2 regions of the Xenophilus sp. genome follow, and region 2 is predicted to be linked to the other one. Evidence: riboswitches for the same ligand, from Rfam matches in the RefSeq annotation. Region 2 holds a riboswitch; the other holds the start of a gene.
What was found. A riboswitch is a leader RNA that binds a small molecule or an ion and turns the genes downstream of it on or off. The one in region 2 is predicted to bind S-adenosylhomocysteine.
Positions count from the first base shown of each region.

Region 1 (5,004 bases), on a different contig from region 2:
GGCGAAGAACGTAGGACAAGGAACGCAGCGCGCGTGGGGCCGCGCCGCTGCAGGCGTTACAGGTTCGGTGCCAGCAGCCGCTGCAGGTCGGCCTCGGCCACCTGCCGGCGCGCGGCCAGGTCGGCCAGCTGGTCGGGCCCGATTCTGCCCACGCTGAAGTACTTTGCCTCGGGATGCCCCAGATAGAACCCGGATACGCTGGCCGCCGGCGTCATCGCCAGGCTCTCGGTCAGGCCCATGCCGATCTCCTCGCACTGCAGCAGCTCGAACAGCGGGCCCTTGACGCTGTGGTCGGGGCAGGCCGGGTAGCCGGGCGCCGGGCGGATGCCGCGGTACTGCTCCTTGATGAGCTGCTCCAGGCCGAGCTGCTCGTCGGGCGCGTAGCCCCACAGGTCCATGCGCACGCGCCGGTGCAGCACCTCGGCGAAGGCCTCGGCCAGGCGGTCGGCCAGGGCCTTGAACATGATGGCGGAGTAGTCGTCCAGGTCGTCGAGGAAGTACTTCTCCTTCTTCTCGGCGCCGATGCCGGCCGTGACGGCGAAGGCACCCACGTAGTCCGCGATGCCCGCGTCGCGCGGCGCGACGAAGTCGGCGAGGCAGCGGCTGGGGCGCATCACGCCGTTCACCTCCTGCTTCTCGGTCTGCTGGCGCATGCCGTACCAGGTCAGCACCTTGCGTTCGCGGCTCTCGTCGGCGTAGAGCACGATGTCGTCGTCGTGCTCGGTGTTGGCCGGCCAGAAGCCCACCACGCCGTTGGCCGTGAGCCAGCGGCCCTCGATCAGCCGCTGCAGCATGCGCTTGCCGTCGGAGAAGACGCGCTGCGCCTCGCTGCCCACGATCTCGTCCTTGAGGATCTGCGGGAAGGGCCCCGCCAGGTCCCAGGTCTGGAAGAAGGGGCCCCAGTCGATGGCGGCGGCCAGCTCCGACAGGTCGTAGTTGCGGAAGATGCGCCGGCCGGTGAACTTCGGCCGGGTCGGCTGGTAGCCGCGCCAGTCGATCGGCGTCCTGTTGGCGCGCGCCTTCGCCAGCGGCCACAGCGGCACCTGCTTGCGATTGGCGTGCTGGTGGCGCACGCGCTCGTAGTCGGCGTTGACCTCGGCGATGTACTGCGCCGCCTGCTCCGAGAGCAGGTTCTGCGCCACGCCCACGCTGCGCGAGGCGTCGGGCACGTAGACCACCGGCCCCTCGTAGTGCGGCGCGATCTTCACCGCGGTGTGCACGCGGCTGGTGGTGGCGCCGCCGATCAGCAGCGGGATCTTCTTGATGCGGAAGTGCTCGTCCTTCTGCATCTCGCCGGCCACGTACTGCATCTCTTCCAGGCTGGGCGTGATCAGACCCGACAGGCCGACGATGTCCGCGCCCTCGATCCTTGCCCGGGCCAGGATCTCGTGGCACGGGACCATCACGCCCATGTTCACCACCTCGAAGTTGTTGCACTGGAGCACGACGGTGACGATGTTCTTGCCGATGTCGTGCACGTCGCCCTTGACGGTGGCGATGACGATCTTGCCCTTGCTGCGCACGTCGCGGCCGGCCGCCTCGTCGCGCTTCTTCTCTTCCTCGATGTAGGGGATCAGGTGCGCCACCGCCTGCTTCATCACGCGCGCCGACTTCACCACCTGCGGCAGGAACATCTTGCCGGCGCCGAACAGGTCGCCGACGACGTTCATGCCGTCCATCAGCGGGCCCTCGATCACGTGCAGCGGACGGCCGCCCCTGGCGACGATCTCGCGGTAGGCCTCCTCCGTGTCCTCGACGATGAAGTCGGTGATGCCGTGCACCAGCGCGTGCGACAGGCGCTGCGCCACCGGCACCGGCTGCTCCGGGGTGCCGCGCCATTCGAGCTTCCTGCTCTCGTCCTTGGCGGCGCCCTTGGCGCTCTCGGCGATCTCCACCAGGCGCTCGCCGGCGTCGGGCCGGCGGTTGAGGATCACGTCCTCCACCCGCTCGCGTAGCCCGGGCTCCACCTCGTCGTACACGCCCACCATGCCGGCGTTGACGATGCCCATGTCCATGCCCGCGCGGATGGCGTGGTAGAGGAAGACCGTGTGGATCGCCTCGCGCACCGGGTCGTTGCCGCGGAAGGAGAAGCTCACGTTGCTGACGCCGCCCGACACCTTGGCGCCCGGCAGGTTCTGCTTGATCCAGCGCGTGGCCTCGATGAAGTCCACCGCGTAGTTGTTGTGTTCCTCGATGCCGGTGGCGATGGCGAAGATGTTGGGGTCGAAGATGATGTCCTCGGGCGGGAAGCCCACCTCGTCGACCAGCACGCGGTAGGCCCGCTCGCAGATCTCGATCTTGCGCTGGTAGGTGTCGGCCTGGCCGACCTCGTCGAAGGCCATCACCACCGCCGCCGCGCCGTAGCGCCGCACCAGCCGCGCCTCGTGCTTGAACTTCTCGATGCCCTCCTTCATGGAGATCGAGTTGACGATGCCCTTGCCCTGGATGCAGCGCAGCCCGGCCTCGATCACCTCCCACTTGGAGGAGTCCACCATGATCGGCACGCGCGCGATGTCGGGCTCGGAGGCGATCAGGTTCAGGAAGCGCACCATGGCGGCCTTGCTGTCGAGCATGGCCTCGTCCATGTTCACGTCGATCACCTGGGCGCCGTTCTCCACCTGCTGGCGCGCCACGGCCAGCGCCTCCTCGAAGCGGCCGTTCAGGATCATCCGCGCGAAGGCCTTGGAGCCGGTGACGTTGGTGCGCTCGCCGATGTTGACGAACAGGCTGCCCTCGCCGAGCGTGACCGGCTCCAGGCCGGACAGCTTCATCGGGGCGACGGGGGGCGTGGGAATCGACATGGGCTCACCTGCGGATGGCATGGACAGGCGAGCGTCGTTGCGCGGAAAGAAGCCCCCAAGCCTGACAGCCGGCGGCTGCTGCAACGCTCCTTGGGGAAGGGGCGGATTTTATGCCGTCCGCCTCATCCCGCAGCGCGGCCGGGGCACTTGAGAAGCGGCGCCGCCCGTTCGTCCTTCCTCCCGTGCGGCAGGACGCCGCCGCGCCCGCCACCACAAGGAGCCCCCATGACGGACATCCGCTGGAATCTACTGACCGAACGCTCGTTCGCGCCGCAGCGCTACCGGATCGGGCTGGTGGTGCGCGGCATGGCACGGCCCGGCGCCGCGCCGCCCAGCGAAGGCCATGCCGACTGCGTGCTGTCCTCGGGGGAGCCGATCGGCTTTTTTGCCGAAACCGGCATCCCCGTGTCCGGCAGCCGCGGTTCGGAAACGGCCACCCTGGGCGTGCGCACACTCAGCGCCACGCTGGCGGGCACGGTCTGGGGCTATCGCGAACTGATGGTCCATCGGCGCGCCTATGTCGACCGCGCCGCCGCCGCGGCGGCCGGCGCGGTGTCGACCCTGCTCGCGATCGAGGTCTCGGAACGCGAGTGCCGGCAGTTCGAGCGCGCCTGGTCCTCGATGCGGGTCGATCCCGGCATGTTCGGCATCGTCGGCCTCAACTGCGCCACGCATGCGGGCTATGCCTTCGCGGCGGCGGGGCTGCTGACCCGCGCCGATTCCCTGGGACGGCACGCCGCGACCTCGGACATGGACGGCCTGGACACGCCGGCCCAGCTCTTCCACCAGCTCGTGCGGGGCCCCGCCAACGAGCGCTGCGAGGTCTACACCGGCTTTTTCGGCTTTCAGCCCGCCTCGGGCTGGGGGTACCGCGTGTCCTTCGATCCGCGCTGAGGCTGCGCCGCCTGCGCTGCCGCCGGCAGGCCGAAGATGCCGTCGAAGGCCCAGTTGAAGGCGAAGGTGTAGACCAGGAAGAACACCATCAGCCCCGCCTCCATCGCCAGTGCCTGCAGCAGGCTCACGTCCAGCCACCAGGCGAAGACCGGGATCAGGATCAGCCCCAGCCCGCCCTCGAAGCCCAGCGCATGCGCCACGCGCCGGCGCAGGCTGCGCCCGCGCACCGTCTGGCGCGCCTCCCACCACTCGAAGGCGGTGTTGAACACGAGGTTCCACACCAGCGCAATGGCCGAGGCCATGGCGGAGGCGACGCCCGCCTTCATGAGGCCGCTGTCGGAAGTGAGCGCCAACCCAGCGCTGGCGCACACGATGGCGATGCCCTCGTAGAGGGTGACGTAGACGATCTTTCGCTGAATGCCTTGCATGGACGGCACTTTATGTCTTGATTGCTGATATAAAAAGTCATCTTCTTTCAGATTGATTGATAGAAATGGCCTTCACCAGCGAGAACGTGGCGGTCTTCCTGGCGGTGCTCGACAGCGGTTCCTTCTCCGCCGCGGCGCGCGTCCTGGGCCGGGTGCCCTCGGCCGTGAGCATGGCCATCGCGCACCTGGAGGCGGAGCTGGACCTGCCGCTGTTCGACCGCTCGGGCCGCGAGCCGCGGCCCACCGCGGCGGCGCGCGCGCTGGAGCCGCAGGCGCGCCTGCTGGCCGGGCAACTGGCGCAGCTGGAGGCGCAGGCCCTCTCGCTCACCCGGGGCCTGGAGAGCCGGCTGACGCTGGCCATCGCCCCCGAACTGCTGGGCGCCGCCTGGACCGGCGCCGTCGCCCGGCTGGTGCGGGACTTCCCGCTGCTGGACGTGGAGGTGCTGGCCGCGCCGCAGGCCGACGCGCTGGTGCTGCTGCACAGCGGCCGCGCCCAGCTCGCGCTGGTGTTCGAGCGGCCCGGCCAGGACGGCCGGGAGGGCTTTCAGGAGGTCGGCAGCGAGACGCTGGTGGCCGTGGTGGCGCCGGACCATCCGCTGCTGCAGGAGGCCGGCGGGCAGGGCGGCGGCCTGGGCGAGGCGCACCTGGCGCGCACGCGGCAGATCGTGGTGGCCGGGCGCGACGCCGGCGTGGCGGACCCGCGCCTGCTGTTCGCGCGGCAGCGCTGGCTCACCGACAGCCCCGAGGCCGCCTGCAGCCTGCTCGAAGCCGGCCTGGGCTGGGGCTGGCTGCCGCGCAGCGTGGTGCGCCCCCAGCTGGCGGCGGGCACGCTGCGCGAACTGCCCCTGGCCGGCCTGACCAACGCGCTCACGCTGTGGGTG
Region 1 is NZ_JBIQNC010000208.1:315-5,318, reverse strand. It holds gene metH (methionine synthase) at 57-2,801, opposite strand; S-adenosyl-L-homocysteine riboswitch at 2,824-2,899, opposite strand; gene ACIY1X_RS22205 (hypothetical protein) at 3,027-3,695, shown strand; gene ACIY1X_RS22200 (PACE efflux transporter) at 3,647-4,123, opposite strand; gene ACIY1X_RS22195 (LysR family transcriptional regulator) at 4,189-5,004, shown strand, end outside.
Region 1: it holds a riboswitch for S-adenosylhomocysteine, as region 2 does, so the genes downstream of both, metH (methionine synthase) here and ahcY (adenosylhomocysteinase) in region 2, are expected to answer to the same signal.

Region 2 (7,566 bases):
CATGCCGGCGGCTACACGCTGCGCGTGGCCGACCGCGACCCGGCGCGGCTGGCGCTGGCCGCGGCGCTGGGCTGCGAGACGCTGGCGCTGGACGGCCACGACGCCGCCGCGCTGGCGCGCGCGGTGCGCGGCTGCCACGCCGCGCTCAACGCGCTGCCCTTCCACTGCGCGGTGGACGCGGCCACCGCCTGCAAGCAGGCCGGCGTGCACTACTTCGACCTGACCGAGGACGTGCCGAGCACCCGCGCCATCCAGGCGCTGGCCGAGGGCGCGCGCACGGTGCTGATGCCGCAGTGCGGGCTGGCGCCGGGCTTCGTCGGCGTGCTGGGCCATGCGCTGGCGGCGCGCTTCGACCAGCCTGCCGCGCTGCACCTGCGCGTGGGCGCGCTGCCGCGCCGGCCCGACAACGCGCTGCGCTACAAGCTCACCTGGAGCACCGAGGGGCTGATCAACGAGTACTGCAACCCCTGCGAGGCCATTGCCGACGGCCGGCGCGTCGAGTTGCCGGCGCTCGAAGGACTGGAGCGGCTGGTGCTGGACGGCGTGGCCTACGAGGCCTTCAACACCTCCGGCGGGCTCGGCACGCTGACGCACACGCTGCCGGCCTCGGTGCGGCGGGCCGACTACAAGTCGATCCGCTACCCGGGGCACGGCGCCATCATGAAGCTGCTGCTGAACGACCTGCGCTTGCGCGAGCGGCGCGACCTGCTGCGCGAGATCTTCGAGTCGGCCCTGGGCACCACGCTGGACGACGTGGTGCTGATCGCGGCGCGCGCCAGCGGCCTGCGCGGCGGCCGGCTGGCGCGCGAACGCTTCTCGGTGCGCATCCTGGGCGCCGAACTCGACGGACACGCGCTGTCGGCCATCCAGCGCTGCACGGCCGCCGGCATCTGCGCGGCGCTCGACCTGGTGGTGCAGGGCGTGCTGCCGCAGGCCGGTTTCGTCGGCCCGCAGCAGGTGCCGCTGGCGGCGCTGCTGGCCAACCGCTTCGGTGCCGTCTACGCTGAGCGTGCGCCGCAAACGCCCGGTGCCGACTGTGCAGAGAAGGAGTTCGCACCATGACCGCTGCCCTCATCCCGAATTGCAGGCCCTGTTCGATGCGCTGGGCCTGACGCTGCCTGCCGCGCCCGCCGATGCGGCGGTGGCCTGGCCCGTGCATTCGCCGATCGACGGCGCCCTGCTGGCCTGGCTGCCGCGCACCGGCGAGCGGGCGCAGCAGGCCTCGGCCGAAGCCGCCGCGGCGGCGCAGTCGCGCTGGGCGGCGCTGCCGGCGCCCGCGCGCGGCCAGGTGGTGCGCGCCTTCGGAGAGCAACTGCGCCGGCACCGCGACACGCTGGGCCGGCTGGTGACGCTGGAGACCGGCAAGATCACCGCCGAGGGCCGCGGCGAGGTGCAGGAGATGATCGACATCTGCGACTTCGCGCTGGGCCTGTCGCGCCAGTTGCATGGCCGCGTCATCGCCTCCGAACGCGCCGAGCACAAGATGCTGGAGAGCTGGCACCCCTTCGGCGTGTGCGGCGTGATCTCGGCCTTCAACTTCCCGGTGGCGGTGTGGTCCTGGAATGCGGCGCTGGCGCTGGTGTGCGGCAACGCCGTGGTGTGGAAGCCTTCCGAGAAGGCGCCGCTGTCGGCGCTGGCCGCGCACGGCCTGCTGCTGCGTGCGCTGCGCGAGGCCGCGCCGGGCCATGAGGCGGTCGCGCAGCTCTGGCTGGGCGGGCGCGAGGCCGGCGAGGCACTGGTGGCGCACCCGGGGGTGCGGCTGGTCAGTGCCACCGGCTCCACCGGCATGGGGCGTGCGGTGGGCGTCGCCTGTGCGCAGCAGTTCAAGCGCAGCATCCTCGAGCTGGGCGGCAACAACGCCGCCATCGTGCGCCCCAGCGCCGACCTGGCCCTGGCTGCGCGCGCCATCGTGTTCGCCGCCGCCGGCACTGCCGGCCAGCGCTGCACCACGCTGCGGCGCGCCTTCGTGCACCCCGACGTGTACGAGCCGCTGCGAGAGCGGCTGCAGCGCGCTTACGCCTCGCTGCGCGTCGGCCAGCCGGCGGCCGAGGGCACGCTGGTCGGTCCGCTGATCGACGGCGCCGCCTTCGAGGCCATGCAGCGCACGCTGGCCGAGTGCCGCGATGTGCACGGCAACCGCGTGTGGGGCGGCGAGCGCGTCGCTGTGCCCGGCTGCGAGGGCGGCTTCTACGTCCGCCCCGCGCTGGTGGAGACCGAGGTGCAGCATGCCGCCATGCTGCGCGAGACCTTCGCGCCCATCCTGTACCTGCAGCGCGTCGCCGGACTGGAGGATGCCATCGCGCTGAACAACGCCGCCGCGCACGGCCTGTCTTCGTGCATCTTCACCGAGTCGCTGCGCGAGGCCGAGCAGTTCATGTCGCAGGCCGGCAGCGACTGCGGCATCGCCAACGTCAACATCGGCACCAGCGGTGCCGAGATCGGCGGCGCCTTCGGCGGCGAAAAGGACACCGGCGGCGGCCGCGAGTCCGGCTCCGACGCCTGGAAGGGCTACATGCGCCGCGCCACCAACACCATCAACTACGGCCGCGCGCTGCCGCTGGCGCAAGGGGTGCGTTTCGAGGTGGACGGCGCCGGCGGGTAGCCGTTCCCATTAAAATCCCGCGGATTCCGAGGAGCGTTGCAGCGTCTCCCGCCCGGCAGGGCGGCGCAGATGCGAGGCTCGGAACTCTTCTTCCCGCAACGACGCTCGCCCACGCTTCTGTGCGGTGAGCTGTTTCCCCAGAACGTGGACGCCTGTCTCAACCCGCCCTCGCGGCAACTGGAGCACTGATGAACGCGCCTGCCACTTCCAAACAACTGACCAACGTCGATTGCGCGATCGCCGACCTGGGCCTGGCGGCCTGGGGCCGCAAGGAGATCGCCATCGCCGAGACCGAGATGCCCGGCCTGATGGCGATCCGCGACGAGTACGCCAAAAGCCAGCCGCTCAAGGGCGCGCGCATCGCCGGCTCGCTGCACATGACGATCCAGACGGCCGTGCTGATCGAGACGCTGCAGGCGCTGGGCGCCGAGGTGCGCTGGGCCTCGTGCAACATCTTCTCGACGCAAGACCACGCCGCCGCCGCCATCGCGGCCGCCGGCACGCCGGTGTTCGCCATCAAGGGCGAGTCGCTGAAGGACTACTGGGACTACACGCACCGCATCTTCGAGTTCGGCCTCAAGGGCAGCAAGGCCGAAGGCCCGAACATGATCCTGGACGACGGCGGCGACGCCACGCTGCTGATGCACCTGGGCGCGCGCGCCGAGAAGGACATCAAGGCGCTGGGCAAGGCCAAGAGCGAGGAAGAGAAGATCCTGCACGCTGCCATCAAGGCCCGCCTTAAGGATGACCCCACCTGGTACAGCCGCCGCCTGAAGAACATCATCGGCGTGACCGAGGAGACCACCACCGGCGTGCACCGCCTGCAGGAGATGTCGGCCAAGGGCACGCTGGCGCTGCGCGCGATCAACGTCAACGACTCGGTGACCAAGAGCAAGTTCGACAACCTGTACGGCTGCCGCGAGTCGCTGGTGGACGGCATCAAGCGCGCCACCGACGTGATGGTGGCCGGCAAGATCGCGGTGGTGTGCGGCTACGGCGACGTGGGCAAGGGCTCGGCCCAGGCGCTGCGCGCGCTGTCGGCGCAGGTGTGGGTCACCGAGATCGACCCGATCAACGCCCTGCAGGCCGCGATGGAGGGCTACCGTGTCGTGACGATGGAAGAGGCCGCCGACAAGGCCGACATCTTCGTCACCTGCACCGGCAACAAGGACGTCATCACCTACGCGCACATGGCGGCGATGAAGGACCAGGCCATCGTCTGCAACATCGGCCACTTCGACAACGAGATCGACGTCGCCTCGCTGGAGAAGCACTGCCAGTGGGAAGAGATCAAGCCGCAGGTGGACCACGTGATCTTCCCCAGGCAGGGCAGGAAGCCCGCCAAGCGCATCATCCTGCTGGCCAAGGGGCGCCTGGTGAACCTGGGCTGCGCCACCGGCCACCCCAGCTACGTGATGTCCTCCAGCTTCGCCAACCAGACCATCGCGCAGATCGAGCTGTTCTCCAAGTCCAAGGACTACCAGCCGGGCAAGGTCTACGTGCTGCCCAAGCACCTGGACGAGAAGGTGGCGCGGCTGCAGTTGTCGAAGCTGGGCGCGCAGCTCACGAAGCTGAGCAAGGAGCAGGCCGCCTACATCGGCGTGCCGGTGCAGGGCCCCTACAAGCCCGATACCTATCGCTACTGAGCGAGGGGCTGCGATGCGCGCCGACCAGTTGCTGGTGGAGCGCGGCCAGGCCGCCTCGCGTGCGCAGGCGCAGCGGCTGATCGCGGCCGGCGTGCAGTGGCGGCTGGCGGGCGGCGCGTGGAGGCGCGTCGCCAAGAACGGCGAGGAGCTGCCGCCCGCGGCAGAGCTGCAGCCGGAGGACGACGCCGAGACGCGCTATGTCTCGCGTGGCGGCCTGAAGCTGGAGGCCGCGCTGCGCCTGGCTGGCGTGGATGCCGCCGGCCTGGTCTGCCTCGACGTGGGCCAGTCCACCGGCGGCTTCACCGATTGCCTGCTGCGCCACGGCGCGGCGCGCGTGGTCGGCGTGGATGTGGGGCATGGCCAGTTGCACGAACGGCTGCGTGCCGACCCGCGCGTGACGGCGCTGGAGGGCGTGAACGCCCGTGCATTGACCGCCGCCGGCCTGGGCGGCGCGCTGCCGCCGGGCGGCTTCGGCCTCGTGGCCGGCGACCTGTCCTTCATCTCGCTGGCGCTGGTGCTGCCGGCGCTGGCGCCGCTGCTGGCCGCCGGCGGCTGCATGCTGCTGCTGGCCAAGCCGCAGTTCGAGCTGCAGCCGGGCCGCATCGGCAAGGGTGGCATCGTGCGCGACGCGGCCGCTTACGACGAAGTACGCGACAAGCTGCGCGGTGCCGCCGACGCGCTGGGCCTGGCCTGGGCCGGCTGGCACGACAGCCCGATCCTGGGCGGCGACGGCAACCGCGAGTTCCTGATGGTGTTGAGGAAAACATGACGACCGCCTCCCCGCTCTCCCTGAGCTTCGAGTTCTTTCCGCCCAAGACGCCCGAGGGCGTGGTCAAGCTGCGTGCGGTGCGCCAGCAGCTCTACGCGATGAAGCCGCAGTTCTGCTCCGTCACCTACGGCGCCGGCGGCTCCACCCAGGCCGGTACCTTCGGCGCGGTGCGCGAGATCCTGCAGGAGGGCGTCGATGCCGCGAGCCACTTCTCCTGCATCGGCGCCACGCGCGAAACGGTGCGCACGCAACTGGCCGAGCTGAAGGCGATGGGCGTGAAGCGCCTGGTGGCGCTGCGTGGCGACCTGCCCAGCGGCTACGGCATCGGCGGCGAGTTCCAGTACGCCAGCGACCTGGTGCGCTTCATCCGCGAGGAGACCGGGCGCGACTTCCACATCGAGGTGGCCTGCTACCCCGAGGTGCACCCGCAGGCGCGCAGCCCCGAGGCCGACCTGCGGGCCTTCGCCGCCAAGGTGCAGGCCGGGGCCGACTCGGCCATCACGCAGTACTTCTTCAGCCCCGAGGCGTACTTCCGCTTCGTCGAGGACGCGCGGGCCCTCGGCCTGGACGTGCCCGTGGTGCCGGGCATCATGCCCATCACGAGCTCCGCGCAGCTGATGCGCTTCTCCGACGCTTGCGGCGCCGAGATCCCGCGCTGGATCCGCCTGCGCCTGCAGGCCTACGGCGACGACGTCGCCTCCATCCGCGCCTTCGGGCTGGATGTGGTGGCGCAACTGTGCGAGCGGCTGCGCGCGGGCGGCGCGCCGGCGATCCACTTCTACACGATGAACCAGTCGCAGGCCACGCTCGGCGTGCTGCAGCGGCTGGGCTGGGGGGCATGAGGGCGGCACGGGTGATCGCCGGGCGGGCGCGCTGGCTGGGCGTGGCCTGGCTGGTCGGCCTGCTGGGCGGCTGCACCACGCCGCCGGGCGAGCCGCCGGCCGCGGCGGGTGCTTCCGCGGAGCCGCTGAAGCCGCTGGCCCGCCAGGCCGGCACGCCGCTGGAGGCGCCGCGCTCCCGCGTGCCCTCCGTGCGCTACGACCTCGCGATCGGCCGCGCCGAAGACGAGTTGCCGCCCGACGACGGCGCGCCCGGCGACCAGCCGCCGGGCGAGGTGTACGAGCGCGGCGGCGCCTCCTGGTACGGCATCCAGTTCCACCAGCGCAGGACGGCCAGCGGCGAGCGCTTCGACATGGGCGCGTTCACCGCCGCGCACAAGAAGCTGCCCTTCGGCACCCGCGTGTGCGTGCGCAGCCTGGTCAACGGCAAGGAGGTGCTGGTGCGCGTCAACGACCGCGGCCCCTACGCCGCCGGCCGGGTCATCGACCTGAGCCGGGCCGCCGCCGAGCAGCTCGACATGATCGGCCTGGGCATCAAGCAAGTGGCGCTGACGCTGATCGGCGCCGAGGGCGGGCGCTGCAACGGCGTGCCGGTGGACGCGGCCGAGAACGGTTCTTCCGGCGCCGACGCGGACCCGGCACCCCCGGCGCCAGCCGCGCGCAAGGCTGCCCCGCCTCGTCCGTCCCGCCGGCGCAGGTAGTTCCCGTCAGTACATCTGCGGCGCGGGGTCGCGCGAAGGCCGGCGCCAGATCTCTCGCGTCAGGTGATTGATCTTGCCATCCAGCTTGGCGGCCTGCGCCATCTGCAGCATCGCGGGGCTGTGCAGGACGTTCACCAGGGCCCGGTCGACCTGCTCGCCGAAGGCCCGGTCGCCCTTGCGCAGCATGAGCGCATAGGGCTCCACCGTCTCCAGCGTGCCGCGGCGCGCGATCTCCGGGTCCAGCGGCACCAGCACGCTGTCGGCGAACAGCGTGTCGATCTGCTTCCTCTTGAGCATCTCCACGCCGGCGTCGTAGCCGGGCACCGGCACCACGGCCTCGATCCGGGCCGCGCCGCCTTGCGCCGCCCGCTTCTTCATGATGCCCTCGGCGGTCGAGCCGGCGACGACGCCCACCCGCCCGAACTGCAGCGGATGCGCGTAGCGCACCTCGTCCTTCCGGTAGGACACCACGATGCCCGAGACGAAGAAGGTGTGGCTGAAGTCGACCTTGTGCGCACGCTCGGCGGTGTGCGTCGTGCTGCCGCACTGCAGGTCGATGCGGCCGTCCGCGAGCATCTCGAAGGAGCCGGGCAGTGAGACGGGCGTGGTGCGGATCTCGATCGGCCGCCGGAGCTGGACTTCCAGCTCGCGCACGAGCGCGCGGCACACCTCCCATGAAAATCCGGCCGGCCTGCCGGCGGTGTCTTGATATGCGAAGGGCGGCGCGTTGTCGCGCACGCCGATGCGGATGACGCCCTCTGCCTGGATCCGCGCCAGCGTGTCGACCCGTCTTCTTTCCTGCGGCTGGGCCGGAACCGCCGCCGTGATGCACACGGCCAGCGCCAGCCAGCGTGCGAATGCCCGCTTGTCCACGTACCTCTCCCCCGAATGCCCGATGTGTGACGGGCCCGAATGTAGGGTGGGAGGGCCGAGGTGGAAATAGACCGGAAGTCGATTTTTTGCAACCTACAGGATGAAACGGCGGACAGCGTGAACAACTGCACGCATG
Region 2 is NZ_JBIQNC010000169.1:655-8,220, forward strand. It holds gene ACIY1X_RS20285 (saccharopine dehydrogenase family protein) at 1-1,062, shown strand, start outside; gene ACIY1X_RS20290 (aldehyde dehydrogenase family protein) at 1,082-2,602, shown strand; S-adenosyl-L-homocysteine riboswitch at 2,625-2,716, shown strand; gene ahcY (adenosylhomocysteinase) at 2,791-4,248, shown strand; gene ACIY1X_RS20300 (TlyA family RNA methyltransferase) at 4,262-5,017, shown strand; gene metF (methylenetetrahydrofolate reductase [NAD(P)H]) at 5,014-5,859, shown strand; gene ACIY1X_RS20310 (septal ring lytic transglycosylase RlpA family protein) at 5,856-6,557, shown strand; gene ACIY1X_RS20315 (transporter substrate-binding domain-containing protein) at 6,564-7,430, opposite strand.